DNA from 2 places in the Paenibacillus sp. FW104-T2 genome. Region 1 is predicted to be linked to the other one. Evidence: predicted binding sites of a transcription regulator. Region 1 holds the regulator's gene; the other holds the start of a gene.
What was found. The regulator Rex, encoded in region 1, represses fermentation and respiration genes when NADH is low (regulators of the CRP and FNR family bind a similar motif). The targets are predictions, from matches to a motif close to TTGTGAAATATTTCACAA.
Positions count from the first base shown of each region.

Region 2: the regulator Rex is predicted to act here: its motif matches at 10,712-10,729, upstream of pflB (formate C-acetyltransferase).

Region 1 is NZ_JBYTCE010000010.1:112,198-128,326, forward strand. It holds gene AC3WQ3_RS14665 (YitT family protein) at 1-25, opposite strand, end outside; gene AC3WQ3_RS14670 (nucleotide pyrophosphohydrolase) at 196-525, shown strand; gene AC3WQ3_RS14675 (tetratricopeptide repeat protein) at 577-1,101, shown strand; gene dapB (4-hydroxy-tetrahydrodipicolinate reductase) at 1,186-1,989, shown strand; gene mgsA (methylglyoxal synthase) at 2,001-2,441, shown strand; gene bshB1 (bacillithiol biosynthesis deacetylase BshB1) at 2,438-3,136, shown strand; gene bshA (N-acetyl-alpha-D-glucosaminyl L-malate synthase BshA) at 3,233-4,393, shown strand; gene AC3WQ3_RS14700 (CCA tRNA nucleotidyltransferase) at 4,428-5,759, shown strand; gene AC3WQ3_RS14705 (biotin--[acetyl-CoA-carboxylase] ligase) at 5,746-6,723, shown strand; gene panB (3-methyl-2-oxobutanoate hydroxymethyltransferase) at 7,057-7,932, shown strand; gene panC (pantoate--beta-alanine ligase) at 7,929-8,825, shown strand; gene panD (aspartate 1-decarboxylase) at 8,818-9,201, shown strand; gene AC3WQ3_RS14725 (tetratricopeptide repeat protein) at 9,243-9,920, shown strand; gene dinG (ATP-dependent DNA helicase DinG) at 10,081-12,957, shown strand; gene AC3WQ3_RS14735 (redox-sensing transcriptional repressor Rex) at 13,140-13,793, shown strand; gene AC3WQ3_RS14740 (amidohydrolase) at 13,780-15,084, shown strand; gene AC3WQ3_RS14745 (hypothetical protein) at 15,129-15,659, shown strand; gene AC3WQ3_RS14750 (hypothetical protein) at 15,957-16,129, shown strand, end outside.
Region 2 is NZ_JBYTCE010000002.1:365,111-381,239, forward strand. It holds gene AC3WQ3_RS04435 (helix-turn-helix domain-containing protein) at 1-703, opposite strand, end outside; gene AC3WQ3_RS04440 (Gfo/Idh/MocA family protein) at 864-1,976, shown strand; gene AC3WQ3_RS04445 (sugar phosphate isomerase/epimerase family protein) at 2,192-3,160, shown strand; gene AC3WQ3_RS04450 (ThuA domain-containing protein) at 3,185-3,913, shown strand; gene AC3WQ3_RS04455 (winged helix-turn-helix transcriptional regulator) at 4,232-4,528, shown strand; gene AC3WQ3_RS04460 (hypothetical protein) at 4,766-5,494, shown strand; gene AC3WQ3_RS04465 (hypothetical protein) at 5,678-6,388, shown strand; gene AC3WQ3_RS04470 (Crp/Fnr family transcriptional regulator) at 6,492-7,208, opposite strand; gene adhE (bifunctional acetaldehyde-CoA/alcohol dehydrogenase) at 7,649-10,261, shown strand; gene pflB (formate C-acetyltransferase) at 10,813-13,071, shown strand; gene pflA (pyruvate formate-lyase-activating protein) at 13,144-13,896, shown strand; gene AC3WQ3_RS04490 (extracellular solute-binding protein) at 14,128-15,492, shown strand; gene AC3WQ3_RS04495 (carbohydrate ABC transporter permease) at 15,544-16,129, shown strand, end outside.

The sequences.
Region 1 (16,129 bases):
GAATCCAAGTTTTGGCAGTGCTCATTAGATCCCTCTCCATATGTAAATTAATGATGAAGCAATACTTGCCATCTTAGTATACCTATTTATTGATTCTTTAAAAATGTTTTGTGCGTCAGGATGGTGGAAGTCAAACTAAATAACTGATATATTAGGAACAAATACGACACAATTTCAAAAGGAGAATCCGTTCTCATGGAGAAAAGCATCGCAGAAATGCAGCGCGAGGTTGACCTCTACATTTCCCAGTTCAAAGAAGGCTACTTCAGTCCGCTGGCCATGCTGGCGCGTATGTCGGAAGAGGTGGGAGAGCTAGCTCGGGAAGTCAATCACGAGTTCGGTGAAAAGCCGAAGAAGGCTTCTGAGGCAGACAATTCCATTGAGCTGGAGCTCGGGGATATTTTGTTTATCACGATTTGTTTTGCCAACTCGCTCGGGATTGACCTGGCACAGGCACACGACAAAGTCATGCATAAATTTAATACACGCGATGCAAATCGGTGGACTCCAAAAAACACCGATTAGGCGTAGATTACATATGCTGTACCATCACCCGATTGGGGAGGGACAGCTTGGATGATGAAGCCGGAAGAGTATATGCAGCAGGCTTACCGCTGTATTTTGCAAAATGATTTTGAGCAAGCGATCCGTTGGTTTGAATCGGCTATTCTTGCTTACCCGGAACATGCGGAGCTTCACTACCGTTGTTCCATTACACATGCCCGCAGCTTGCACCTTGGTCCGGCACTGGAACATGCCCGTAAGGCAGCTGAGCTGTCTAATGGCACAGAAGAATATGTTCTGCATCTGCAGACACTGGAAGCCAAACAGCTAAGTACACAGGCGAAGGTTTTGCTGGAACAGGCTGGCAGCGGAACACACGAACGTTATGTTACGGCTGCTGCTCTGCTGAAAGAAGCGGTTAAGCTTGATCCGCTGTCTGTCGAAGCGCATGTGATGCTTGCGCTGGCCTATAGCGATTTGAATGAATTTGATCGTGCAATCAAGGCTGTTCGTGATGCGATATCGCTGGATCCGCAGAACGCACAATTGCATCAAATGTACCAACAAATTAAGCAGCGTAAGAATTCTATTCAATAAGAAATTCATTTCATCTGAAGCGAAAGCTGACGAAATGAATTTTCTAGTGACTGAACCAACATACAGTGAGGAGATGCAGCCAAGATGAGTGAAGTAATAAGAGTTGCCGTAATCGGAGCGGCTGGCCGAATGGGCCGGGAAGTGGTGAAGCTGGTTCTTCAAGACCCGGAACTGGAGCTTGCTGCTGCGGTTAACCGCTCCGGCGCGGGTATTGATGCCGGAACCCTGGTCGGTCTTCCGGAATGCGGAGTGCTTGTAACCGACGATATCGAAATGGCCTTTGCAGAGACGAAACCGCAGGTCATGGTTGATTTTACAATACCTCAATATGCTTTCGCTCATACAGAACTTGCGATCCGTTATGGAGTCAGACCCGTCATGGGAGTTACCGGCTTCACGACGGAGCAGATCGAACAACTGGACAAGCAGTGTCAGGACAAAGGGATCGGAGGTCTGATTGCCCCGAACTTCTCCATTGGTGCCATTTTGATGATGAGATTCGCGGCACAAGCGGCCAAACATATGCCTAACGTTGAAATCATTGAGTATCATGGAGATCAAAAACTGGATGCGCCTTCAGGAACAGCAATTAAAACGGCTGAGCTGATTGCAGCCAATCGTGAGGAAATCCGTCAGGGCAACCCTAATGAAGAGGAAACCATTGAAGGCTCCCGCGGAGGCTATTATAACGGATTCCGGATTCACAGTGTTCGTTTACCAGGCGTATTTGCGCAGCAGGAAGTGGTATTTGGCGATTTTGGCCAAACGCTCAAAATTCGTCATGATTCATACGAACGTGCAGGTTACATGCCCGGTGTAAAAATCGGTGTTCAGAAGGTTATGGAATATACAGGACTCATCTATGGATTTGATCACTTTATCGACTAAAGGAGATTGTCATGTTGAAAATTGCATTTATTGCCCATGATCGCAAAAAAGAAGAGATGGTAAACTTTGTAACAGCTTATGAACCAGTGTTCACAGATCACCAATTGTATTCGACAGGCACTACCGGACTTCGCATTATGGAAGGAACTTCCTTGAAGATTCACCGCTTTGAATCAGGTCCTCTTGGAGGAGACCAGCAGATTGGTGCTTTAGTAGCTCAGAATGAGATGGATCTAATTATTTTCCTGCGTGATCCGCTTATGGCTCAGCCACACGAACCGGATATTAATGCCCTGCTTCGTTTGTGTGATGTACAGGGTATTCCGCTCGCAACCAACATTGCAACGGCTGAAATTCTGGTTAAGGCATTGGATCGCGGCGATTTTGCATGGAGAGAGCTCGTGCATAAATACAAACCGGAAGCTGGAGTTACAACAGGTGATTCCGAATGAGTCTTGATATTCTGATTTTCGGGGCACATGCAGACGATGCGGAGATTGGAATGGCGGGAACGATCGCCAAACATACTGCAGCGGGAATGAAAGTGGGCGTGTGTGATCTGACAAAAGCAGAAATGTCGTCCAACGGGACTGTAGAGCGCAGAGCCGAGGAAGCGGAGGAAGCCTCCCGCGTCCTCGGTCTTTCGTGTCGAACCAATTTGGGCTTGCCAGATCGTGGTTTATACATAACCCCTGAGCACATACAGGCAGTGACGGCCGAGATTCGCAGGCATGCCCCGAAAATTGTATTTGCACCCTATTGGGAAGATCGTCATCCGGATCATGTCATGTGCAGCAAGCTTGTGCAGGAAGCGGTATTCAATGCCAAGCTGCGCAATTACATGCCGGACATGCCTGCCACCCAAGTGAAGGAGCTGTATTTTTACTTCATTAACGATATGGGACCGGTGGATTTGATTGTCGATATTACGGAACACTATGAGCAAAAGGAAAAATCGCTGCTCAGTTATCGTTCCCAATTTGAAATAGGGGCAGGAACGGTGTCTACTCCGTTGAATCAGGGTTATATCGAACGCGTAAGAGCTCGGGACTCCTTGCTGGGTCAGCGGAGTTTGATTTCTTTCGCAGAAGGATTTGCGAGTATTACCCCTTATGTCGTTGGGCAGTTTGGCGCAGCAGCTAGATAATACGTTGCTGTGCAAGCTCTTACCCTAATATGAATATAAATTCCGCCAGCATTACATCAACTCGCACATGCGGGAGATGAAAGGAGCGTCCACCGGATGGATCAAAAGCTAAAGATTGGTATCACCTGTTATCCGTCCCTCGGAGGGTCTGGCGTTGTCGCAACGGAGCTCGGCAAATTGCTTGCCGAACAGGGTCACCAGGTTCATTTTATTGCGAATAGTATTCCGTTCCGACTGGGTACTTTTCAGAAAAATATCTTTTACCATGAAGTTGAAGTGAATGATTATTATGTATTTCGCTATCCGCCATACGACCTGTCTTTGGCAACCAAGATGGCTCAAGTGGCCAAAGCCCAGCAGCTTGATTTGCTGCATGTGCATTATGCAGTTCCGCACGCAGTATGTGCTTTCCTGGCCAAACAGATGGTGGGCGACGATCTGAAGGTTGTCACAACTCTGCATGGTACAGACATTACCGTACTGGCACAGGATGAATCCCTGAAAGATCTCATTCGGCTTGCGATCAACGAAAGTGACGCTGTAACTGCGGTTTCACAGGATTTGATTCGGGAGACGGTTGAACTTTTGGACATTCAACGTCCAATTGATCTGACATATAATTTTATTGATAAACGAATTTATTATCCCCGGGATGCGGTCAGTCTGCGCAGGGATTTTGCGGCTCCAAATGAGAAAATATTGATGCATATCTCTAACTTCCGCCCGGTAAAGCGGACACAGGACGTTGTTGAAGTATTTCGTCAGGTTCAGGAGCAGGTTCCAGCCAAATTGCTGTTTGTTGGAGAGGGGCCGGATTTGCCTAAAATCCAATGGAAAATTAATGAATTGGGTTTGAATGACAAAGTTCATTTCCTGGGTAAACAGGATGACATTGCACAAGTCATATCCATGGCAGACATCCTAATGCTTCCTTCGGAGAAAGAGAGCTTCGGACTTGTGGCCCTGGAAGCGATGGCCTGCGGTGTGCCGACCGTTGGATCACAGGCAGGAGGCATTCCTGAACTCGTATTACACGGGAAAACCGGGTATTTATCACCCATCGGCGATACACAGTCCATGGCTGAGAATGCCATTCGCTTGTTGACCGATGATCGACTGGCAGCAGATTTCAGAGAAGCTTGTCTTCATAGGGCACATCATGATTTTTGCAATGATGCCATCCGTCATGAATATGAACAAATATACTATCGGGTACTGGGAAGAGAAGCTCCCAATCTAAAACCCGTTTGCGGTTGAACTTCTATTTATTCAATAGAAGCAGCGATACAGAATGATCAAGCAACAGGCAAGTAATGAGGTGATTGGTTTGGTGCAATGGACAAGGGTTGATCTCGAGATGGCTGAGCAGAGTGAACAGGTGCTGCTTAAGTTGAATGAAGAGGGCTATGATGCGTTTTGGGTTGGTGGCTGTGTTCGGGACGAGCTGCTGGGTCGCAATGTAGATGATATGGATATTACAACCTCGGCATCCCCTGAACAAGTGATGGAACTGTTTGCAGACTGTATTCCGACAGGACTCCAGCATGGAACGGTTACTGTACGTTCAGGGGGGTACTACTTCGAGGTCACAACATTCCGTACGGAATCGGAATACAAAGACAATCGAAGACCGTCTGAAGTTCAGTTTGTCAAGGATATCAAAGAAGACCTTCAGCGTCGTGATTTTACGATGAATGCCCTGGCCATGGATAGAAGGGGGACAATCGTTGATCCTTTTGGTGGTCAAGTGGATATTCGTGAAGAACGAGTCAGATGTGTGGGCGCAGCGAGTGAGCGGTTCGGTGAGGATGCGCTTCGCATGCTTCGGTGTGTCCGGTTTGCTTCGGTTTTTGACTTCAGCATTGCCTATAACACGTGGAAAGGTCTCATGAGGCAGAGAGACTTGCTGCAACATATTGCCATGGAGCGAGTTCGTACCGAGATGGTGAAGATGATGGCTGGTCCTCATCCGCTGCGAGGTTTGGACTTGCTGCTGCATAGTAAAATACTGGAATATATTAAGGCTCCGGTGCATGGCAGCCGATTCAATAGGAATCTGCTACTTCGAATCGGGGAACTGAAAGATAATGATTCCTTACTGCGCTGGTCGCTCTTGCTGATCGCAGGTCAATATAAGAAGGATGAAGCCGATGCTTTACTGCGCAAGTGGACGTTTTCCAACGATGATCGTTTGCGCATTACCGGGGTTTTACAGTTTGATGAGTTACTGAAGACGGTTGTGCAAAACCATAAGGATCAAGTGTCATTACGGTCTGAGTGGATTAGTGCTGAACTGACGTGCGGACGTCAAGCCGCTGCGGATTGGCTCAAGATTCAACTTATTCTCCCTGCTGGCCATCTCCTTTCCGCTTCAGCAGAGGCATCATACCAAGCGATTCTTGCTAACGCAGCGGATTGGAGTCGATCCATGCCGGTGCATGAGCTGAGGGATCTCCATATTACCGGAGAGAATGTTCTTGGGCTACTCGAGCGCAAAGGTGGACCTTGGCTTGGCCAGTTGATGAAGCATTTGTTACGTGAAACAGCGATTGGAAATATAGCGAATCAGCATGAAGCGCTGACCGCCGAAGTGAAACGGGTGGCTGCAGATGACCAAGCATGAAGAACTGTTACATATGCTCATGAATGCGGATGGACGATTTGTATCAGGGGAAGAGATCAGCCGGAACCTGTCCATTAGCAGAACAGCAGTCTGGAAACATGTGAACAAGCTACGCGATCTCGGATACGAATTCGAGGCTGTCTCCCGCAAAGGATACCGCCTACTCACGAGACCAGACAGCATTGATGCAGCAGGCCTTCAACTGGCTCTGCAAACGTCTGTCTTTGGCCGTAAAGCACTCATCCTAGATTCAACCTTGTCTACGCAAGGCGATGTTCAGCAAATGGCCGAACAGGGTCAGGCAGAAGGTGCGGTAGTTCTTGCCGAGGAACAAACAGGTGGACGGGGAAGATTCGGGCGTAAATGGTTCTCACCTCCTGGCAAAGGGATCTGGATGAGCATATTGCTGCGTCCGGAGCAGCCGCTTCGGAATACGCCACAGCTGACATTACTGACGGGTGTAGCCGTTTGCCGGGCTGTTCGGGCCCATACGGGGGCCGATGCAGGCATCAAATGGCCGAACGATCTCCTGATTAACGGTCGCAAAATGTGTGGCATCCTGCTGGAGTCAGCGGTAGAAGATCATGAACTGCGTTACTGCATTGCAGGTATTGGGGTAGATGTGAATTTTGAACTTACGGACTACCCGGAGGATCTGACGTCCATTGCGACTTCAATCAAAGTCGAGACCGGACAGCAGGTGGATCGAACAAAGTTAACTGCTGCCATTTTGAATGAAATGGAACATCTTTACCTTTTGTATCAAAGGGAAGGTTTCGGTGTAATCGCGTCATTGTGGGAAGCTCTCTCCGTTACGATTCACCGGGAAGTGAAGGTTTCGAACCCGCAGGGAGATATTGAGGGAACAGCCATTGGGCTAGATCCTTCGGGGGCTTTGATTGTAGAGAAGAGAAGTGGCGAACGGATAACCGTAGTATCGGGAGAAATATCATTGATCGATTAAGGAAATTGTCGAATTTCCACTAAAATAATGAACATAACACGTGAAGTTTGGGCTGATCTTTGGTATACTGTGTTCGTGAGGCGATATCGGCTATTGCAGACCGAATTGCACTCCGGCAACAGTATGCCTGATTGGCTTGATCATGAACAGATGCATAGCAAAATGGAAAATGTGTTAAGTGAGTTGTTGGATTCTGCTCTGAGCCGAAGAGGACCGAGACAGAAGGGACGATCGCAAGTGACTCTTTTTTGACTTTTCGGGACTTTTTAGTGGAAAACTAAAAGGTTTTTTTGTTGCGTTCTGAATGAAAAGGAGAAAGGAGCCATGAAGAAAATGGCTAACAAACAAGCGTTGAATATTGTGAAAATGAAAAAATACAAGCAGGATGGCGTGCCCCTCAGCATGATTACGGCTTACGATTATCCAACGGCCCTGCTTGCGGAAGAAGCAGGCATTGACATGATTTTGGTCGGGGATTCGCTCGGCAATGTAGTGCTGGGTTATGATTCCACCCTGCCTGTGACGATAGACGATATGGTATATCATACCCGCTCTGTTGTAAGGGGTGCAGGAAACACATTCATCGTAGCGGATATGCCGTTCATGACCTATCACGGCAGTGTGGATGAAACGCTGAAGGGTGTTCGTCGTTTGATGCAGGAAGGTCATGCGCATGCAGTCAAAATGGAAGGCGGCGTGGAGATCGCGGATACCGTTAAGGCTGTAGTGCAAGCCGGCGTACCGGTTCTGGGACACATTGGACTGACACCGCAATCGGTGAATCAGATCGGGGGATATCGGATCCAGGGTAAGGATGCAGCAGATGCCAGAAGATTAATGGATGAAGCCAAGGCACTCGAAGCCGCGGGAGCCTTCGGCATTGTGCTTGAACTCGTTACCGAAGAAGTGGCAAGAGCTATTTCGGAGGAACTGTCCATTCCCACAATTGGTATCGGAGCAGGACGTGGATGTGACGGTCAGGTTTTGGTATTCCATGATGTGGTTCAGTATGCCTCTCCCTACATGCCGAAACGCTTTGTTAAAACATACGGCGATGTAGGTACGCTGATTCGTAACAGCATTGGAGCTTATGTCAAGGAAGTCAAAGACCGTTCCTTCCCTGCGGAGGAACATGTATTTACTGCCGCAGACGGCGTTGTGGAGCAGCTGTATGGACATCGCAAAGAAAAGGTGGAGAGCAACTCATGAAAGTGATTCGGACCATCACAGAACTTAGACAGGAAATTGGTTTGAAGCGTCAAGCTACACAATCCAGAGAGTCTACTGTAGGCTTGGTGCCTACGATGGGATATCTTCATGAAGGTCATGCAAGCCTGATGCATGCTGCCAAACAGCAAAGTGATATTGTCGTATTAAGTATTTTTGTAAATCCGATTCAGTTTGGGCCAAATGAAGACTTTGACAGCTACCCTCGGGATGAAGCCAGAGATGTGGAGACAGCGCGTGCGCAGGGAGTGGATATCGTATTTATTCCCTCCGTTGAAGAGATGTATCCACAGCAGACACAAACAACAGTATCGGTGTCAAGTTTGACTGAACGGCTGTGCGGTGCTTCCCGTCCAGGACACTTTGACGGAGTGACAACAGTGGTGTCGAAGCTGTTTAACATTGTCCAGCCACAGCGCGCATTTTTCGGAATGAAAGACGCACAGCAGGTAGCAGTCATCCAGCAAATGGTTAATGATCTGAATATGCCTGTTGAGATTGTTCCATGTCCGATTGTACGGGAGCAGGATGGCTTGGCACTTAGTTCGCGTAATGTCTATTTGAGTGCTGAAGATCGTCAGGAAGCTTTGGTCCTGTCCAAGGCGCTGCGTGCGGCTCAAGAAGCAGTGGATACAAGTGCTGACACGACTGCTGCGGATATACGGCGTATTCTGCGTGAGAACATCGGGCGTTCATCACGTGCTGTTATTGATTATGCCGAGATTCAGGCTTTTCCGAGTCTGGTGCCGCTTGCTGATCAGGAAAAAGTGCATGGACGAGATGATATCCTGATTGCGCTGGCTGTGAAATTTGGCAAAACGAGACTGATTGATAATACAAGATTGCAAAGAGCGGAGGTACTGTCCCATGTTTAGAACATTGATGAAATCCAAAATTCACCGTGCCACCGTTACGGAAGCCAACCTGAATTATGTGGGGAGCATTACCATTGATGAAGATCTGATGGAAACGTCTGATCTGATGGAAAATGAAAAAGTGCAAATTGTAAACAACAACAATGGTGCACGGCTCGAGACCTATGTAATTCCCGGACCACGCGGCAGCGGAGTAATCTGTCTGAATGGTGCAGCTGCACGGCTTGTGCAGCCAGGAGACACGGTTATTATCATTTCATATGCAATGATGTCTCAGGAAGAAGCGAATACGCACAAACCTACTGTGGTTTTTGTGGACGGTCAAAACAAACCTGTGCAAACCATGAAGCAGGAAGTTCACGCGACAATTATGTAATCCACTGGTAAGGGGAATGAAATCGGTCCACCTTGCAAAAAATGAGTACAGGTCACGCACTAATCCATTTTTTCAAGGGTGGGGATGCATCGATGTTCCAGCATGTTTTCGCCGAAATGAACGACATGTTAGATGAAATTATCAAGCGCTACCCTTCCGCTGAAGGTCTGAACAAACAGGAACTGCTGCAAAAGTGGAACTTGCTGAAGCGGATGAGTGACGGGATGATTGATGAGTGGCTGATGTTTGAGGAGAAGATGAGTCAGGTCAGGGATTTAGAACAGCCGGTGGCACTCCAACCGGAACAGGAAGCCGTCACGGCTCTGCCTGAAATCCATTTGGAATCCTTTAGTCGCGGTCAGGGATACTTCAAGTTACAGATGTATCCACAGGCGATTGTGCAGTTCTCACAAATTATTGCCGAATATCCGGATAGTGCACTGACTCGGTACTATCTGGGACTTGCGCATATGAACCTCAATCAAACCGCGGAAGCGGGAAGTCACCTGCGGCTCATCGTGCACCTGAATGGTTCTCCGAGGCTGAAGGGGTTAGCCTGTAATGCACTGGGCTGCCTTGAAGCCAAGATGGCGAATCCCAAAGGAGCATGTTCCTTGTTTGCACAGGCACTCCAGCATGACCCGACGTTGACCGAACCGTTGTATAATATGGAAGCCTGCAGGCTGAACAGCGGACAACTGCAATATGGAATAAGCTGACCGTACTTGAAATTCAAGTGCAGTGCAGCGGCATCAAGACGGTGTTTTCTCCTTTAAGATCATGGAGGGAACACCGCCTTTTTTGTCAGTTAATTTTCAAATGCCCGTTTTTTTGCTATGCTGTAACATAGACTGGAATGGAAGGGACTTGTACATTGCAATGAAATTTGCCGTATTGGATTTCGAAACAACCGGCACGCAGTCCGACGGTGAGATTATCCAAGCCGGACTTGCCATCATAGATCATGACTACAGCATAACTCAAATATATAGTTCTTATGTAAACCCTGGTGTGCCTATTCCTCCATTTATTACGGGATTAACCGGGATTACTGACGAAGATGTGGCGGACGCTCCCTCACTCGAAGAGATGATGATGGAGATGGTTCCGCTGCTTGACGATGTTGTCCTTGTGGGACACAACGTGGCTTTTGATTTTCATTTCCTTCAGAATGCGCTTGACCGATGCGGCTACTTGCCGTTCACCGGACGTATTCTGGATACCATTGATTTTCTCAAAATTTCATTTCCTTCACTTGGTTCTTATCAACTGGGGTATGTATCTTCAGAATTCGGATTCCAGCACGACCGTCCTCATCAGGCAGACAGTGATGCTTTGGCAACGGCCTATGTGCTCCTGAAGTGTTTGGATGAACTGCGTCAACTGCCATTGATTACGATACAGCGTCTCAGCGACCTGTTTGCACCTGAGGACAGCGATCTGGGCTGGTTCTTCGACGGCATGCGCAGTGAGAAGGAAGCAGAGCCCATACAGGATCTGGATGGACATACGTATTACCGCCAATTGGCCTTGAATGTGAGTGATTGGACTGAGATCGGTGCTCCACGCGATGAACGCGAAGGTAATCCGCTCGAAGGTGTAAGTTTTGAGCAGTATATGGATCAGGTCCGGGCCAATCTGCAGGATACCCTGGATCACTATGAAGAACGCGAGGCACAGACACAGATGTTCAGCAGTGTAAGGCAAGCGCTGGACGAAGAAAAGCATTTGTTAATTGAAGCAGGTACGGGTACGGGGAAATCCCTGGGGTACTTGCTGCCGGCCATATATGAAAGTGTGAAGCAGGAACGAAAAGTAATGGTTAGCACGCATACCATCAACCTGCAGGAACAGCTTCGGGAGCGTGATATCCCGCTGCTGACCAAAGTGGTGCCTTTTCCGTTTAAGGCTGCCGTGTTTAAAGGTCGGGGGCACTACCTGTGTCTGCGAAAGTTTGAGCACAAGATTAACAAACGTGAGTTTGCTACACCGAAAGAAGATTACTTTACAGCGGCTCAGATGATTGTGTGGCTCACCCAGACAGAGACTGGAGATGACGAGGAGCTGAACCTCAGTGCGCGCGGTGGGGACTTTTGGGAAACGGTACAGAGCGAATCGGAATCCTGCCTGGGACGTTCTTGTCCTTGGTTCAGGAAGTGCTTCTACCATCGGGCGAAGCATGAAGCAGGATTGTCCGATATCGTCATTACGAATCATTCCAAATTGTTTACGGATGTAAAAGCAGCTCATCAGCTTCTTCCTACTTACGATAGTCTCGTAATCGACGAGGCTCATCATCTCGAAGATGTGGCGGGTAAGCACCTGGGTCTTCACATGAAATATTTCACGTTGGTTCATACCCTGACCCGATTGTTTAAGGATAGTCGGAACGGTCAGCTTCCCATGCTGCGAACACAACTTGCGGGGCATGAAAATTCGGTGCAGTGGGGCTCAGTCATTGACCAGATGTTCCCGCTTGCTGTTGAAGTCAAAGAGATGTGGGATCGTTTGAGCGATGCCTTGTTTAACCTGCTGCCTGAGCGGAGTGATGCTTCTCCCGGAGAAACAGGGCAATTTTCCCTTAGACTGAAGCCTTCAATGAAACCGGCAAAGTGGCAGGAGCTGCAGGATTACGAGAACCAGATTTATGTCACACTGGGGGACTTGATCCGCAAGGGAGACAAGCTGCTTCTTGAAGTCAAAGAAGACCAGGACGATTATCAATCGGATAGCTTGATCACGGACATTACAGGTCTGCTTAAGGATTTGGCAACGCTCAAAGAAAACCTACGTTTCTTCATGCGAATGGATGATGCCAAAACGGTATACTGGATGGAGGCAAGCGGCCAGTTCCGCAGCAAATCACTGCAGCTGTATGCCGTTCCTGTCGATGTTAGTGCACAGTTGAAGGACATGTTCTTCGATAAAAAGAAAAGCGTTGTCCTTACTTCGGCTACGCTATCGGTCGATAAGTCATTTCAGTTCATGATTGAACAGCTTGGCTTGCAGGAAGCAGCCGATAATAACCGTTTGCTGACGTCCATGCTGCCATCGCCATTCCGGTATAGGGACCAGGCTTTGCTGGTCATCCCTCGTGATTTCCCAAGCGTAAAAGGCAGTGTGGGGGATGCTCACTTTGTCGACATGCTTGTACGATCTCTGGCCGAAACGGCTATTGCGACAAGGGGCCGTATGATGGTGCTCTTTACTTCATACCGAATGCTGCGCCAGGTGTATGACCCATTAAAAGAAGCGCTGTCGGGTAACGATATTTCGCTGCTCGGTCAAGGCGTTGATAGTGGTAGTCGTTCCAAGTTAACCCGCAGGTTCCAGGATGCGAAAGCAACCGTTCTGCTGGGCACCAGCAGTTTCTGGGAAGGAGTAGATATCCCTGGAGAGGCTTTAACATGTCTGGCCATTGTCAGATTGCCTTTCCAGCCACCGAACCATCCACTCGTCGAGGCGAAGAGTGAACTGCTGCAGGAACAGAAAAAGAATCCGTTTATGAAGCTGTCTGTTCCACAGGCCGTCATCCGTTTCAAGCAGGGATTCGGCAGGCTTGTTCGTACGGCTAAGGATCGGGGCATAGTCATCGTTTACGATACACGGGTGATTGAGTCTTATTACGGAAAGTATTTCCTGTATTCATTACCCGGTCCCAAAATGGAACATATGCTGACTGAACAGATGGTTCCACGGATTAGCGAGTGGCTGGAAACGCCGGCTCAGGACGCGTCTGCTTCGAATCAGGAGTGACATCGTTGCGCAATAAGGGCTTCTCGCTGTAAACTTTATTAGAGTGTGAATTATTTTTGAAGCACTTTTAACTTGATATCTTATAAGGCATCTTGCATGATTTCATTCGGAAACGAAAAAGGTTATGCGGGATGCTACATTTTTATTTATCTATTGTGGCCTTGGTAAGGGGGAGTAATGTAATGAAATCAGATAAAATTTCGGAAGCTGTGGTACGCAGGTTGCCTGTTTACTTGCGCTATTTGAATGAACTGCATCAACGTGAGGTGGGCACGGTGTCATCACAGGAACTGGGACTACGCCTGGATCTTAATCCTGCCCAGATTCGCAAAGACCTTGCATACTTTGGGGACTTCGGTCGCAAAGGCATTGGATATGACGTATCGTATCTAATCGAGAAAATCCGTCATATATTGAAAATTGATCAGCAAATCAATGTTGCTCTGGTCGGAGCTGGTAACTTGGGACATGCATTGTCCAATTACAACGCCTATCTGAAAGACAACATGAAAATTGTTGCTGTTTTCGATGCATACGGTCCTAAGATCGGCAGTCAGATTAACAGCCTGAAAGTACAGCCCATGAATGAACTAACGGACTCGGTCAAAAAAGATAATATTCGTATTGGTATCATTACCGTTCCGGATACCGAAGCTCAGAACGTAGCCGATCAGCTCGTGGAATCCGGCATTGAAGCGATTCTGAACTTTGCACCAACCATCTTGAAAACACCACCGCACGTCCGTATTCATCATGCTGATTTTACAACGGATCTGCTTAGCCTTGCTTATTATCTGGAGAACGGAAAGGACGACGAGGAAGATGACGACAAATAGATGGGTAATTCATAACGGCAAATTTGCTGTAAATAGTGGTACGGAATGGACCGTGGTTCAAGGGTATATGGTGGTTGAAGACGATAAGATTGTGCATATTGGTGAGACACTGCCGGATGGAGATGAGAGCCTGCCGAAGGTTGATGGCAAAGGACTGGTCTTTTTGCCGGGTCTGATCAATACGCATGGTCACGCAGCCATGTCCCTTCTGAGAGGTCACGGGGACGATCTGGCCCTGCAAGTATGGCTTCAGGAGAAAATGTGGCCTATGGAGGCGAAAATGACGTCTGAGGACGTGTATTGGGGCACCTCGCTTTCTGTATTAGAAATGCTGAAAGGCGGAACAACTGCATTCCTGGATATGTATGATCATATGGACCAGGTGGCAAAAGTGGTTGAACAATCCGGGATTCGTGCCGCATTGGCACGTGGTGTCATTGGTCTCTGTTCCGAAGAAGAGCAAATGCGCAAACTGCAAGAATCGGCTGCGTTTGCACGCGAGTGGAACGGACAGGCTGGTGGTCGAATTACGACGATCATCTCACCGCATGCGCCGTATACTTGCCCTCCGGATTACATAGAGAAGCTGGTACAGGTTGCACATGATCTGGATCTGCCGCTGCACACCCATATGTCGGAAACCCTTCGCGAAGTCGAACAGAATGTAACGGATTATGGACTGCGTCCAGTGGCACATCTGGAAAAGCTCGGTTTCTTCTCTCGACCTTCTCTTGTAGCTCACGCCGTACATTTGAATGATGAGGAGATTGAAATTCTGGCACGCCATGATGTAGCGGTCTCTCACAATCCGGGAAGCAATCTGAAGCTTGCTTCGGGTGTTGCGCGTGTTCCCGATCTGCTGAAAGCTGGAGTAACCGTATCTCTGGGAACAGACGGACCAGCAAGCAACAACAACCTGGATATGTTTGAAGAGATGAGACTGGCTGCTTTAATTCATAAGGGAGTATCCGGTGACCCAACAGCGGTTCCAGCGGGAGAAGCGCTGCTACTTGGAACGGGGTATGGTGCCAAATCCATCTTCCTGAACAATACGGGAGCACTTCAAGTCGGCATGAAGGCTGATTTCATTGCGCTAAATATTGAACAAGCACACTTCTATCCGCACACGGATCTAATCTCTCATACCATTTACTCCGCTTCAGCCAAGGATGTGGAGCATGTATGGGTTGACGGCAAACAGCTGGTGAAACATGGTGAATGTCTTACTATGGATGAAGAGCGCATTCTGCGCGAGTCTCAACTTGCATTTGACGGACTGCTCGCCCGTTAATTTCAGAATAGCAGCAGCGTCATAGGGGAAAGGAAGTTCGGCTTTTGAAAAGAAAAAAGAAATGGATCTGGATCTCGCTGCTCATCCTGGTTTTGATTCTGTTTGGATTACAGCGCTTCTATGTCTATATTACCCAGGACCAGCGCAACGAAGAAGCGCTAGCTATTCAAGCGGCGCAGGAGCAGCTCGGGATAACTTCTTATGAGGATCTTCGAAAATACGTCTGGGGCCAAAAAGAAGGCGAAGATAACATTTACTGGACGATGATGGCCAAAAATAAAGATAATCAGGACATCGCCGTCTGGGTTAAGTTTGATGCAACCAATAAACCGGTCACAGGAAGCAATGCTGTGCACAGTGAATTGTTGCAGAACGGGTTATCGGAAGCACAAGTTCGCAATCGATTCAGTTCTGAAGTACCGGGCGGAGAGATCAAACGAATTATGCCTGGAGTCGTCAATGGCGTCTATGTATGGCAAGTTTATTACAAAGATGATACACACAACTATTATCGATTCTATCGCTTCAGCAATGGAGAACAGGTTGATTTGGTCTATACAATTCCAAACAGTTAAACAGATATTCAGAGATTTTTCAGGTAAAATCTTCAAAGAACCGGCAGACGGAACCCCGCCTGATCCGGTTTTTTGGCGTATCTCGAAAATTATTCTGGATTTGAATAGTTAAAATTAATAATTTATTCATATTTTCGCCTTCGAAATTGTATATACGATGTGATATACTCAAATATGTATTCAAGGTTACATCAAACAGGAATAAAACCTGTTGGGCACATCACAGGTCATTCGTACACAATTCATAATATGCCTATAAGCCATAGGATGGGCCAAAATTTGGGAGGGGAAACTCACTTGAAGCTAAAAGTATTGCCTATTGCTTTAACTGCCGTCATTTCAGCCGTTGTGTTGTTTGGAGGTTGGTTTGTGTATCGTCAGGTGGCCATGCAGAATCCGATTGAAAAAATGGTAACCCAGTATGAAGGGGTTAATGATGTTCAGTTAACTATTAACCGCAATGATGTACA
Region 2 (16,129 bases), on a different contig from region 1:
CCAGCGTCATTGGACTGAAGATGATCCGTTCTCTGGCCATGTTCAGCCGTACGTCCAGGGTATACTGCATGATACTTTTGCCAAACGCTTCCTTGAACAGATGAACCCCGCGTGACACGCTGATACCAACATGGGTTGCTACATCTTCAAGTTTGAACAGGGAGGAAGCATTCTCCTCGATATAATTTTTTATTTCATACGCCACATAGTTGGTGTTGGTTATCGTCGGATGTTCAGAGAGAAGACGATCCACCTCCAGACATAAGATACGCATGTAGTAACTGGAGATCTCGGGATATGGATTGGAGATTCGGCGCTGCTCCAGCACGAGTTGACGGAACAGGGTCAGCAGGCTTTCGGTCAATTCGACCTTAATCCGGTTTGGCCTTTTGTGGCGTTCCCACCATTCATCCACCCAGGAACCATTAAAAAAGATATGGTAGTCACCGCTCTCTACGAGTCGTTCTCCCATCGGATTCCGTTCATTGTCTATTTTGAGTTCATAAGGCTCGTCCGGACTGAAAAGAAGCAGATCGCCCGCATCGACGAGTGACATCTCGCCGTCTATTCGTGCCCGGCAGCGACCGTCGGTCTGCAGCCTTAGGAGGTAGTTCTTAACCCCGTCGGGATGAATACCAGCATAGGGTTTGCGATGAAATGAGAAGCCTGCTGTAAGAACCTGGCAGGAATAATCGGTCGGCATTGGCATACTCCTTGCAATTTGAAAATTATGACCAGATAGTTCATGTTTCGATCATATTATTCATTTTAATTGAACCCAAAACGGAATACCATAGTATTAAATTCAAGGCACAAAACATTCATCACAGCTTCTCACCATGCGTAAGGAGATGAACGTCACATTGGAGAAATTAAAAGCAGGCATCATCGGGTGCGGTAACATCAGCGCCATCTATCTGGAGAATCTGAAAAATAGCCCGCTCATTGAAATTGTAGCCGTAGCGGACTTGATCCGTGAACGTGCTCAGGAACGGGCAGATGAATTTAATATCGCAAACGTTTACAATGTAGATGAGTTGCTGCAAAATAAGGAAATCGAGCTTGTGCTGAACCTGACGGTGCCTGGCAGTCATGCCATGACCGATCTGGCTGTGCTCGAATCAGGCAAGCATGTCTATGCCGAGAAGCCACTGGCCATTTCGCTTGAAGACGGCCGCAAAGTCATTGAACTTGCTGAAGAGAAGGGATTGTATGTTGGTTCCGCACCGGATACCTTCCTTGGATCAGGCATTCAGACGGCACGTCAGGCTATTGTAGACGGTCTGATCGGGAAACCGATTGCGGCGACTTCCTTCTTCATGGGTGGCGGACCTGAGGCATGGCATCCCGATCCCGAGTTCTTTTACATTGCAGGTGGAGGACCTATGTTTGACATGGGACCCTACTATCTGACAGCGCTGGTTACATTGCTGGGACCCATTCGGAGAATTAGTTCTTCTGCAGGCATTCAGATCACCGATCGTGTTATTGGTTCGGGACCGAAGGAAGGAACGCCTCTCCGGGTACAAACTCCGACGCATCTGGCAGGTACCATCGATTTTACCGACGGAGCCATTGCAACAATGATTACCAGCTTCGATATTCGTGGGGCTTCGGACTTGCCTCGGATTGAAATTTACGGAACCGAAGGCACGCTGAGTGTACCGGATCCTAACTATTTCAATGGGGAAGTGAAGCTGCGCAGATTCGGTCAGGATACGTGGGAGACGGTAACCCCTGTATTCGAGAGCAGTCAGAATGAACGCGGAATTGGTGTTACCGAGATGGTCGAATCCATTCGTGCCGGACGGGAACACAAAGCCAGCGGCAAGCTCGCGTATCACGTGCTAGAAGCGATGCATGCATTCCAGCGCTCTTCTTTGGAGGGCAAGCACGTTATGCTTGAGAGTACTTACGATCCAAATGCAGCCACCAAAGCAAATGAGGATCCGACAGAAATTGTGCAATCGAATTAAGGTAATTCAGTTGATTTAAGTTGAAGTTAGGGCAACACAGGAAGATGGTTTTTCCATCTGGAATAACCAGTATTGTTACGTTTAATTTCAGGATAGAAATGCTCTAGATTTTCCACACTATTAAAACAAACTTGTGATCTGAACGGTACATTTATGCAGTTCTTGGTTCATTTAATCAGCAATTATTCGATATTTAATCCAGGGAGGAATCGCACTTGAAACTCGGCGTATTTTTGGTACTATTCGGAGGACGTAAATTGGAGGATGCACTTGACTACGTAGCATCCAAGGGTTTGAAAGCAGTAGAGATTGGAACTGGAGGCCATCCAGGCAATGCACATTGCAACCCTGAGGAGCTTTTGAACAATGAAGCAGCACTGAAAAACTTTAAAAATGCAGTGGAATCACGCGGTCTGACCATCAGCGCACTGAGCTGTCACGGTAACCCGCTTCATCCGCAAAAAGATATCGCCAAAGGTTTCCACGATGATTTCGTGAAAACAGTCCAATTGGCACAAAAGCTGGAAGTTCCTGTAGTAAACACATTCTCCGGATGTCCGGGAGACCATGAAGATGCGAAGTATCCGAACTGGCCTGTTGCACCGTGGCCGAATGATTTCCAGGAAGTGTTGAAATGGCAATGGGAGAACAAAGTGATCCCGTACTGGACAGAGTGGGGCAAGTATGCAGCAGATCACAATGTGAAAGTAGGATTGGAACTGCATGGTGGATTCTCAGTGCATACTCCAGCTACATTGTTAAGACTGCGTGAAGCTGCAGGCGAAGTCATTGGTGCGAACCTGGATCCAAGTCACATGTGGTGGCAAGGAATTGATCCGGTACAAGCGATTCACATTCTGGGACGTGAAGGCGCGATCCATCACTTCCATGCTAAAGATACAACGATCGATCCGGTAAACGTAAACAAACATGGTTTGACAGATATGCAGGATTACACAAACATGCTTGACCGCGCTTGGCAGTTCCGCTCGGTAGGTTATGGTCATGATAACAAGACTTGGGCGGATATTATCAGTGCCCTGCGTCTCGTAGGCTACGATTACGTTGTAAGTATTGAACACGAAGACGGTCTGATGTCGGTTGAAGAAGGATTCTCTAAAGCCGTACAAAATCTCCAGCAAGTATTGATTGAGGAACCGCTGGGCGATATGTGGTGGGTTTAGAGCTATACTAGGGGGAAATTGAATATGATTAACGTCACCATTTGGAATGAGTTTGTCCATGAGAAAATTCACGATGAAGTAAGGGAAGTCTATCCGGACGGATTGCACCGGGCGCTGGCAGACGGACTCGGCGGCGAAGGATTTGCGATTCGGACAGCTACACTGGATCAGCCTGAACACGGCTTAAGTGATGAGGTGCTGAATTCCACAGATGTGCTGATATGGTGGGGACATATGGCACATGATCGTGTAAGCGACGAGGTCTCACAGAAGGTTGCACAGCGAGTACTGAACGGCATGGGATTGATTGTTCTGCATTCCGGGCATTTCTCCAAACCGTTCAAGGCCTTGATGGGCACCAGTTGTGATCTGAAATGGCGTGTTGCTGACGAGCAGGAGATCGTATGGTGTGTCAATCCTTCTCATCCCATTGCGGATGGGATTGAAGGCAAGATTGTACTTGAAAAGGAAGAAATGTACGGTGAATTCTTCGATATTCCGGTACCCGATGAGCTCGTGTTCGTAAGCAACTTCCAGGGTGGGGAAGTATTCCGAAGCGGCTGCACGTTCCGTCGCGGCGAAGGCAAAATCTTCTACTTCCGTCCAGGCCATGAAACCTATCCGACGTATTACAAGCCGGAAATTCTGAGAGTGATCAGCAATGCAGTAAAATGGGCATATCCTGCCCGCAGCTTCAAGCCGCAATTTGGCAAGAGCGAACCTGTAAGACCATTTGGTGGCGTGCTGGTCTAGGCCGCAAAAGTAGTATCTGATGGGCAAGTGAAACGTATACCTAAGAACCCTTCTCCGAGTCAAGTATGACTGTGGCAGTTGGGTTCTTTTTGGGTAAGATAGGTACATGGGCGTTATACGATATTTGCCATGGTTCATCGAATCGTCCTGAGGTATACTTGTTGTATAGTCAAAATGCAAAGAAGCCTATTAAATTTTAACTTTTTTACGGCAGACGTTTTCTTTGTGACGTAAATGTGTTATTATGAAATATACTAACTAAATGTAAGTTCAGTGATCTCTAAAGAGGTGATTAATGTGGAAGGCCAAGATTTACGGATGTGTCCGCGTTTTGAGACGGCATTCTCGTTTTTGGGCAAACGCTGGAACGGTCTGATTATTCAAACGTTGATGAGTGGGTCTAAGCGATTCAAGGATATTTCCAACCTGATTCCGTCAATGAGTGACAAGATGTTATCTGAACGGATGAAGGATCTGGAGAGTGAAGGTATTCTGATTCGTCATGTTTATCCCGAGACGCCGGTTCGTATTGAATACGAGCTAACAGAAAAAGGGAAAGCTTTGCAGCCTGTGATGAACCAAATTCAGGACTGGGCAGAGCAATGGGTAGATTAAACGATTCATATGTCCAGGCTCAATGATGTGACCTGACAACAGGGAGCTCTTGATTTCGCTGAAATCAGGAGTTTTTTGTCTTATATACTTACTTAGTCATCATGGCTGGTCTGTTCAATATACAGGAATGTAGAAATAAACCACCTTTTTCCTGCAGGCCTTGCACATATTGACAGAAGTTATAGTATAATTTAAGAAAAATGGCCGCAGGCGGCCGGAGCGAGGAGGCCACTTGTCATGAGAGAAGAAAGCTTATCCCGTGAAGTACGCTACGGCAAGCAAGATATTGCGGAACTTGAGAGCGCATCCATTCAGGTTCATCTGATTTACAAAAAAGCTGCGGAACTGTTTAAATATTATGTTAATCCCCACGTGGGTAACCAGGACCCAGGGGAAGCAGTTCCACTTGGAAACAGCAATGGGCAAGAACTGGCTCCGGTCGTCCTGCAAAAGTGGATTCAGACATCGTCAGGCTGGAAATGCATTGGTTGTGAAATAAGATACCCGGGGTCTGTGCAGGATAAGCTGGATGATGATTTTCCACGTGGCCAGCTTACTGGAGCTTCCGGGAAACGAAGATATGTAAAACCCGAAATGCTAATTCAAGCCATTGTATGGTCCCAGTATGAAAAAATCAGGCTGCTGGCACCGTGGCTTGGTGATGAAGCTTTTTATACCACACAAGAGCTGGATGTCATCGCCCGGTACATTGTACCGACATACTTCTCAGAGCGTCCCCTGCATGAGCAGGGCAAGCTCTACAAGATTCACCATCCGTACAGTCAGATCCCGCTGTATCAGGAATACGTAACAGCTCCTACATTCTGTGTACAGATGGATGGAGAGCTGCTCGAAGGGCGACTTTTGACAGGTGTGTATGTGTCGGAGGAACAGTTCCATGGGCTTAATCCGTACCTGAAAAATGGGGACGGGGGCCGGACTTATATGCAGGCGTGTGTTCAATAGAGGGGAATTAAATATAAGGGTTGAACGATCCGAACAAAGGAGCCCGCAAGCGGGCTCTTTGTGCTGCAGGAAGGAATATGGAAGAAAAGTAACGGCATTGACACTTTTTTTGGATGAATATTGTGCCATAATAGAGGTTATGGACAACAGGGTGAAGATTTTACGCAGGGTGGTGTTACCGACATGATGAAGAAGTTCCCCGGTTACATCGGTTTATGTTTGCTTATTATGGCAATTCTAGCCGGATGTACAGAGACACAGCCTTCTGAACAGCCGGTGGTCAAGGAGACCGATACTTCCAATACCATTACCGTTGCTGTCGATGGAAGCACTTTTTTGCCTGATGCAACGAAGTCGATCAAGAGGGATTTTAGTGAAGGACTCACGCTTAAGAAGGCGCTATTGAACAGTGGTCTGGTTGATTTTACGGCCGACGGCAAGCGGATTCAATCCGTAGGGGAAGTTTCACTTGATTCCTCGCTAAGCTGGGCAGTTAAGCTAAACGGCAAGGATATTGATCCGGAAAACTGGGGCATGGAGCTTCATGCCAAGGATGAAGTGATCATTTACGTAAAAGCCGCCGACAGTACAGGAGAAGGTGTTGCATATCAGACAACCCTGCTCAAGATCAGCGGCGGCAATATTATGCCAGACCTTAATCGTCAATATGCGGGTGTCTATATCCAGGAGTGCACGGTTCGCGATGTACTTAAGTCCAGCGGCATCGTCAGAATGTCGGAAAATAACAAATACGTCGTTTCGGTTGAAAATGTTGTTCCACGCATGAATCAGCGTTGGGTGATCATGGTGAATGACAAGGAACTGATGGAAAACGGTTTGGATATGAAGTTGAATCCACGGGATGCGGTTAAATTACAGTTAACGGCATCTTAAACATAAACATAAAGCCCGCACCTCTTTAGGAGGACGGGCTTTTTTCATGTCACTTATAGATTAAGCTCATTACCGGAAGGTGATGACTTCAAGTGCTTAATGCTTAGATGCGGCAAATCTCATTGGGACATAATTCACAATGACAGATGCCTTGGAGCATCTTCAGGTCCTTGATAACAATCATGCCGTTATCATATTCAATGGCATCTTTTTTGCGCAAATCGCTAAGCATGCGGTTCACACTTTCGCGGGTAGCTCCAATCATGTTGGACAGATCCGTGTGGGTAATTTTTTTATGAATAATCACGTGATCGCCGTGGGGCTCGCCATAAGAATTGGACAATCGGATCAAGGTGGAACAGAGCGCACCAGGTTTGCCGTATAACATCAGGTCACGAAATTTGGTTTGGGTTAAGCGGTGATGAATGCCCATCCATTTCATAAAGTCAATGGCGAAGTCACAGTGCTGACAGATCAGCATTTCCAGGTCTTTGTGCTCCAGTACACCGATTTCACTGTCTTCCAGCACTTCCGCCGAGAAGGTATGCTTGGAACCGAAGAACGGATCTGCCTGACCAATCATATCACCGGACTGGTACATGTACATGATAAGCTCTTTGCCTTCATCCGTGGATTTGGTGATCTGGGCACGGCCCCTTTTCATATAATAAAGTTTGTCGGACACATCACCTTCCCAATACAGGTGGGTCCCTTCAGGATAGGTACGGTCTTTCATGGTTACGAGCAGATGATTGAAATTCACTTCCGAGAAACAGTTGGTATTGCCGCGTTTTTCCATGACACTCAGTTGTTCTCTCATAAGTCTATCTCCCCTTTGTATCCACCGGAGGGGGATTACAATCATGCTGCAGTCCGCGCTCCGTGGTTCGCCGCAACCGTTACCGTCCTGATTAGGGTCAATTCCGCAGGGGAGGACGGTACAAATTGCGGTGGTTCAATTTTTAAGTTCAGTATATACCTAATCTTACCGTTTGAGGGGCATGGAAAGGGGGCAAAAATGGCGAAATTTCAAACATTGTGATTAAATTCACTTTGGAGAGGGAAGGCTGCATTTGACAGCTATATATTTTAAATAGGAAGTGAAAATGACCTTCAGAAGGAACTCCAAAAAACTTAAATTAAATTTGTTATACTTTGTGAAAAAAATCACATAATTAACCTTTTCGACATGTTACGATGTGTACGTAAAGAAGAGAGACAAACCAAAAAACAATACGAACCTTTAGGAGGATGAGGGAGATGGCTGTAAAGAACGAAGTCGCCCCAGTAAAAGAACCGACAGCAGGTCAGTATATTCAAACGTTAATTGACAAAGCGAATAAAGCACACGCAGCATTCATGTCCATGGATCAAAAACAGATTGATCGCATTGTGCAAGCCATGGCACTGGCAGGTCTGGACAAACACATGATGCTTGCCAAAATGGCAGTGGAAGAAACCGGCCGCGGAGTGTATGAAGATAAAATCACCAAAAATATCTTTGCAACAGAATATGTGTATCACAGCATCAAATATGACAAAACCGTAGGCGTGATTGAAGATAACGAGTATGAGAGCTTCCAGAAAATAGCGGAGCCTGTAGGCATTATCATGGGTATTACACCGGTGACTAATCCCACATCCACGACGATGTTCAAAGCGTTGATTTCCATCAAAACACGTAACCCGATCATCTTTGGATTCCACCCTTCCGCTCAGAACTGCAGCCGCGAAGCCGCCAAAATTCTGCTCGAAGCGGCGGTGAAGCATGGTGCTCCGGCCGACTGTATCCAGTGGATTGATGATCCTTCCATGGACCGCACGAATGCACTGATGAATCATAATGATGTGGCGCTCATTCTGGCAACGGGTGGATCAGGCATGGTACGCGCAGCGTACAGCTGTGGTAAACCGGCACTGGGCGTTGGACCAGGGAATGTACCTTGCTTTATCGAGAAAACGGCAGATATCAATCAGGCTGTAACGGATCTGATCTTGTCCAAGTCATTCGACAACGGTATGATCTGCGCCTCCGAGCAAGCGGTCATCATCGAAGAACCGATCTTCGATCAGGTGAAAAAGAAAATGATTGCGAACGGTTGTTATTTCGTCAATAAGGATGAAGCTGCCAAATTGACAGCAGGTGCCATCAATGCGGAGAAATGTGCGGTTAACCCGGCAATTGTCGGTCAATCGGCAGTAACCATTGCGCAAATGTGTGGTATCGAGGTTCCGGCTGGCACCAAAATTCTTGTAGCAGAGATTGAGGGCGTCGGCACCAAGTTCCCGCTGTCTGCAGAGAAATTAAGTCCGGTACTGGCTTGTTACAAAGTAAAAACAGCAGCTGAAGGGATTGAGCGTGCTGCGGAAGTGGTTGCCTTTGGCGGCATGGGTCACTCCTCCGTTATTCACTCGAATAATGAAGAAGTCATAAGCAAATTTGCGGATCGTCTGCAAACGGGACGGATTATCGTGAATTCGCCATCCACACACGGCGCCATTGGGGACATCTACAACACCAACATGCCGTCGTTGACCCTGGGATGCGGTTCATATGGCCGTAACTCCACCTCATCGAATGTCACTGCCGTCAACTTAATTAACGTGAAAAGGGTGGCTCGCCGTACCGTGAATATGCAATGGTTCAAAGTGCCAAACAAAGTGTACTTCGAAAAAGGAGCAACGCAGTATCTGGCCAAAATGCCTGATATTACTCGCGTAGCCATCGTTACGGATGCCATGATGGTCAAACTGGGCTATGTGGAAAAAGTGGAGCATTATCTGCGTCAACGCCAAATGCCGGTAGCAATCGAAGTATTCTCGGATGTTGAGCCCGATCCATCAACAACAACGGTAGACCGCGGTACAGATATGATGCGCCGCTTCCAGCCTGACTGCATTATCGCTCTTGGTGGTGGATCACCAATGGACGCTGCCAAAGCCATGTGGTTGTTCTACGAATATCCGGACACGGACTTCAATGATCTGAAGCAAAAATTCATGGATATCCGTAAACGTATCTACAAATATCCGCGCCTTGGATCAAAAGCAAAATTCGTAGCGATTCCGACAACGTCGGGTACAGGATCGGAAGTAACATCGTTTGCCGTAATCACAGATAAAAATCTGGGCAACACCAAATATCCACTGGCAGACTATGAGCTGACTCCAGATGTAGCCATCGTGGACCCTGAATTCGTCTATTCACTGCCAAAAACAGCGGTTGCAGATACAGGTATGGACGTACTGACACATGCCATCGAAGCGTATGTATCGGTTATGGCCAATGATTACACGGATGGTCTGGCGATCAAAGCCATCCAGCTGGTATTCCAATACCTGGAGCAATCGGCGCTGCAAGGGGATAAACTGGCACGTGAGAAAATGCATAATGCTTCGACGATTGCCGGTATGGCTTTTGCTAACGCGTTCCTGGGCATTAACCACAGCTTGGCGCACAAATGGGGCGGACAGTATCACACCGCACATGGACGTACCAATGCAATCCTGATGCCGCACGTCATTCGTTATAACGCGAAAAAACCGACCAAATTTGCATCATTCCCGAAATATTCGCACTTCGTAGCAGATGAGCGGTATGCTGAAATTGCCCGAATTCTGGGATTGCCTGCACGTACTACAGAAGAAGGGGTGAACAGCCTCATCAATGCAATTCGCAAACTGAACAAAACACTCGGTATTGAGGAATCGTTCCAGGAAATCGGATTTGATGCCAAGGACTTTGAAGCTCACGTGGATTACCTGGCCGATCGTGCTTTCGAAGATCAATGTACAACCGCCAATCCGAAACTGCCGCTGGTGACTGAACTGGCAGACGTTTACCGCAATGCGTTCTACGGACGGTTTGAATAAACAGTATCGTTAACAAGCAAAAATGAGTTTAAGGTTTAGGCAATAGGTTCAGGGTTCCCCGAAAGGGGAGCCCACATTGCCGTCCTTTTGTCGATGACGGAATCTTTTGGGGATCCGTTGAACGGTTTGGTATTCACACATTAACGGAGAGGACAGAAAAAACTGAAGAAGCGAAGCGCTCGCCTTTATCAATGGATTTTCCCAATTAGAATAAGAAATGAAAAAAATCCAGTGATAACAGCGATCGGAAGTTGTTCTGGCCCGCGCAGTGGCTAAGTGTGAATAATTATGGGGCTCACCATGATCCTGCGATGGTGAAGTGAGGAAGTTCACTAACTTTGTGATAAAAATCACAGATGGTGAAACCCGCAAGACGTATACTGAAAATGTAAGAAAAACATCCATCCCGCGGTTCCGGTTCCCATGTAGAGAGAACGTGTTCCGGCTGATATGTGAAAAAGTTCACATTAATCGCGGCTCTGGGCACAGATGAGACGATTTTGCTGCACCCTGTCATGTGTCCGGAAATCCAAATTTGTGGAGGGATTACTATGTCGGTGATCGAAAAAGACGTAAAACAACAAACAGGCTGGAGAAACTTTACCAAAGGCACATGGACCAAATCCGTGGATGTGAATGATTTCTTGGCACATAACCTGTCTCCGTATTATGGGGATGAGTCATTCCTCGCAGGGGCAACACAGAATACGAAAGACCTGTGGGACATCGTATCCGATCTGACTAAAAAGGAACGGGACAACGGCGGCGTACTGGATGTGGACGTAAATACTCCGGCAACGATCGTGTCTCACGAACCCGGGTATCTGGATCAATCCAAAGAGCAGATCGTCGGTGTGCAAACTGATGCTCCATTCAAACGCTCCATTCAGCCAACAGGCGGAATTCGCATGATGATTGATGCATGTCAGGCTTACGGCTTCGAAATGCCTCAAGAAGTCATTGATATATTTACTAATATTCGCAAAACACATAATCAGGGTGTATTCGATGCGTATACATCCGAGATGCGTGCAGCACGCAAAGCAGGTATCATTACCGGTCTGCCTGATGCTTATGGTCGCGGCCGGATCATCGGCGATTACCGCCGGGTTGCTCTGTACGGGGTGGACTTCCTGATCCGTGCCAAAAAAGGAGAACTGAACGCTCTTGAAGTGGATGTCATTGATGAAGATGTTATCCGTCTGCGTGAAGAGTTATCCGAACAAATCCGGGCTCTGCAGGAATTGAAGCAGCTGGGCGAAATGCACGGCTTTGATATCTCCCTGCCGGCTACCACAGCGAAAGAAGCGTTCCAATGGCTGTACTTCGGTTACCTGGCTGCCATCAAAGAGCAAAATGGTGCGGCCATGTCCCTTGGACGTGTATCTTCATTCCTTGACATTTACATTGAACGTGACCTGCAGGAAGGTCATCTCACCGAGGAGCAGGCTCAGGAACTGGTTGACCATTTCGTCATGAAGTTGCGGATCGTCAAATTCCTGCGTACACCGGACTACAACGAGCTCTTCAGCGGTGACCCGACATGGGTAACCGAGTCCATCGGCGGGATGTCCGTGAACGGGGAAACACGCGTAACGAAAAACAGCTTCCGTTTCCTGCACACGCTGCACAATCTGGGACCCGCACCGGAACCTAACCTGACCGTACTCTGGTCTACCAAACTTCCGGAGGCGTTCAAAGAGTATTGCAGCAAAGTATCCATTGAAACCAGCTCCATCCAGTATGAGAATGATGATCTGATGCGTCCAATCTACGGAGATGATTATGGTATTGCGTGCTGCGTATCGGCGATGAAGATCGGTAAACAAATGCAGTTCTTCGGCGCTCGTGCCAACCTGGCGAAAGCACTGCTGTATGCGATTAATGGTGGACGTGACGAGAAATCCGGTGCACAGGTCGGACCGGAATATCCGGCCATTACAAGCGAAGTGCTGGATTACAATGAGGTCATGAAACGGTTCAAACCGATGATGGAATGGCTGGCTAAACTGTACATGAATACCCTTAACGTGATTCACTACATGCATGACAAATACAGTTATGAACGGATCGAGATGGCTCTGCATGACCGCGATATCGTACGCACCATGGCCTGTGGTATTGCCGGCCTGTCCGTTGCAGCCGACTCCTTGAGTGCAATTAAATATGCAAAAGTTAAACCGATTCGTAACGAGCAAGGAATCGCCGTTGATTTTGTAATTGAAGGAGACTTCCCTTGTTACGGTAACAATGAAGACAGCGTCGACAGCATCGCGGTTGAACTGGTAGAGAGCTTCATGGGCATGATCCGCAAACATAAAGCGTACCGTAATGCCATTCCAACCCAATCCGTACTGACCATCACATCCAATGTGGTGTACGGCAAAAAAACCGGTACAACACCGGATGGACGTAAAGCAGGCGAACCGTTTGCTCCAGGTGCCAACCCGATGCATGGACGTGACAAAAAAGGAGCTCTGGCATCCCTGGGTTCTGTAGCCAAATTGCCTTACGAACACAGCCTGGACGGTATCTCCAACACATTCTCGATTGTGCCTAAAGCGCTCGGTAAAGAGTCCGATACGCGCAAATCCAATCTGGTTGCCATGATGGACGGTTATTTCGGTCAAGGTGCTCACCATCTGAACGTGAACGTGTTCGATCGTCAGCAGCTGATTGACGCCATGGAGCATCCGGAAAATTATCCACAATTGACCGTTAGGGTATCCGGTTATGCCGTAAACTTCATCAAATTGACGCGTGAGCAGCAGCTGGATGTCATTAACCGGACCTTCCACGGTTCGATGTAATAAAACGGTAAACAGGAGTAGATCACCATCATAAACGCACAGCGGATGCGGATACAGAAAGGAAGAGGCAGCATGGTTAACGGACATATTCATTCACTCGAAACTTTCGGGACGGTTGACGGCCCAGGCATCCGCTTCGTGCTTTTTATGCAGGGATGTCACCTGAAATGCCAATATTGTCACAACCCGGATACATGGGCGCTTGATGGAGGCCGGGATATGAGCGTGGAGGAAGTTCTTGCTGAGATCGAGCCATACTTGACCTATTATCGCAGTTCGGGTGGCGGACTTACGGTATCGGGAGGCGAACCGACGCTGCAGGCTCATTTCGTCGGCCAGGTTTTCAAGGAAGTGAAGCGGCGCTGGGGACTGCACACCACCCTGGACAGCAATGGCTATAATGAACCTGAGCGTATTCTTGACTTGTTGGACCATACGGATCTGGTCATGCTGGATCTGAAACATATCGATGATGAAAAGCATATCAAGCTTACCGGGAAATCCAATGAGAGAACACTTCGGATGGCCCGCTGGTTATCGGATCATGGCCGGAAAATGTGGATTCGGCACGTATACGTGCCAGGCATTCATGATGATGAACAAGATCTGCTTAACCTGGGACGCTATATCGGAACATTGAATGGTGTGGAGAAGTTTGAGATTTTACCATATCACCAGATGGGCATATACAAATGGCAGGCACTGGGAAAAGTATATCCGCTCGAAGGCGTTCCGTCTCCTACCGAAGAAGAAGTGGAACGGGCTTATCGCTTGATTGAACAGGGGCGGAAAGAAACGACAGACACACTTGCTCGGGCAAAATGATCCATATCCATGGGTCCGATAGAAAATGAACCCACTCTTCAAACAGTCTTTGCGACAAACGTCGCAAGGGCTGTTTTTTGTTGCATTTTACATGAGGATTACGAAAAGGCTTGTTCAGTGAAGGATTTTATCCCCTTATTGATGAATTGTCATCCTTACGATGGTAGCTCCGGCTTTTTATAATCAGAGTGTAAAACCAAATGCGCAATATGCCGAGGAGGGTCAACGACGATGAAAAAAAGAATGATAATGCTGCTCTCACTGCTGCTGGTTACGTCCTGGACGCTGGCTGCATGTTCGGGCTCAGGGAACGAAAATCCGCAGGGAGCTTCAGGCTCCGAACCGGAGACGAGCAAGGAACCGGTGGAAATGCTGCTGCGTCACACCCAAGTAGGGGCGGATAAACAGAAACGGCTGGCCATTCTGCAGGACGTCGTCGACAAAGTGGAAAGTGAGGTCCCTAATCTGACCTTTACGCTGGACGGGGTTGAATCGGATGTGAACCGGAAGGAAAAGCTTCGCGGGGAAATGGCTGCCGGCAATCCACCGGATATTTTCGAACTGTTCGGCAGCCCGGACTCCAAAGTGTATGCCAAGGAAGGCATGCTGCTGGATCTGACACCGATTTTGCAAGAGCTGGGCATTCAGGATCAGTTTACATCCCTTGAACCATTCACGTATGAAGGCAAAGTGTATGGACTGCCGATTGGTGGATCAGGCGAAGGTTTTTTCTATAACAAAGAATATTTTGCAAAAAAGGGCTGGCAAGCACCAACGACCATGGCTGAGCTTGATAACATGCTGGCCGAGATCAAAGCGGATGGGAAAGTGCCACTTGCCTCTGCTTCCAAAGCGGGCTGGGTCCCGCTGATGTTGACGAATCATCTGTGGTCCCGTTATGCCGGTCCCGAGATTACTGCGAAGTTTGCAACTGGTGAAGCCAAATGGACCGATCCGGGTGTGATTCAAGGTTTTGCGAAGCATAAGGAATGGGTCGATAAGGGGTATTTCAAAAAAGGCGAGCTCGGCTTCGAATACGCAGAGTATACGACTCAATTCACAAGTGGTGAAGCAATATTGATGTACGACGGAACATGGAAATCATCAGTATTTAAGGAAGGACAGAGCGGGGAATCGTTGATCGGCAAGGTTGGATTCTTCAATATGCCGCCGGTAGAGAATGGCGTGGGAGATCAGACTTCCCTTATGCGTGACGTCAATAATGGATATGGCTTCTCGGCATCTGTAGCGGAAGATCCTCAGAAGCTGGAAGCGGTAAAAGCGTTCATCAAAAACTTCTATAATGAAGATATGCAGGTGCGTGGACTTGTGGAAGATGGAGTCCTTCCTGCCATGAAGCTGGATGAGAAGGTATTAACGGACAGCATTACCGACGAGCTGATGAAGGAAATCGTTGCTGTCCTGAATGCATCCCAGACATCATTCCCAGCCTTTGATGCGCTGGTACAGGCGGATGTGACCACCGAGATCAGCAATCTGCAGATTCAAAAACTAATTGGTGGACAGACCACGCCGGAGAAGATGGCGGAGGAGCTGCAGCAAGTTCAGGAGGAAGCCAACGCTTCTGTGGAATAATGGATCTACTCTACCCCAAGCTGCAACTGAAGTTACTGAAGGAGGCTGAATATGAATACTTCACTCCGCAGCCCACTCATTTACACGCTGTTTGTATTACCGGCATTGATCTTGTTTGTCATGTTTTTCCTGTATCCGATTGGCAGCTCACTGTACTATAGCTTGACCAGCTGGAATGGCGTTTCGACAGACCCACGATTTGTGGGTTTGTCGAATTACGCCAAGGCTTTAACCGATGAACGGTTTTGGATATCCACACGCAATAATGGCTTTTTTATCGGATTTTCCGTATTGATCCAGGTTCCGCTGATTGTATTATTCTCATTGCTTATTGCCAATGTCAAACGATTAAAGGGAGTATACAAAACGGCTGTTTTTTTACCTTCCATTATGTCGACGGCAGTCATCGGTATTTTGTGGGGATTTATCTATGAGCCCAACATCGGGCTATTGAATCAACTGCTCAATACGTTTGGCATTCCGCCGGTGTATTGGCTTTCGGATAATCGTTTCGCGATGCTGTCCATTCTTGTGACCAATGCCTGGCAGTGGACCGGATTTTACATTGTCATGGTGCTGGCGGCCATTCTCGCCATTCCCCGTGACCTGGATGAAGCGGCAGCCATCGATGGTGCGA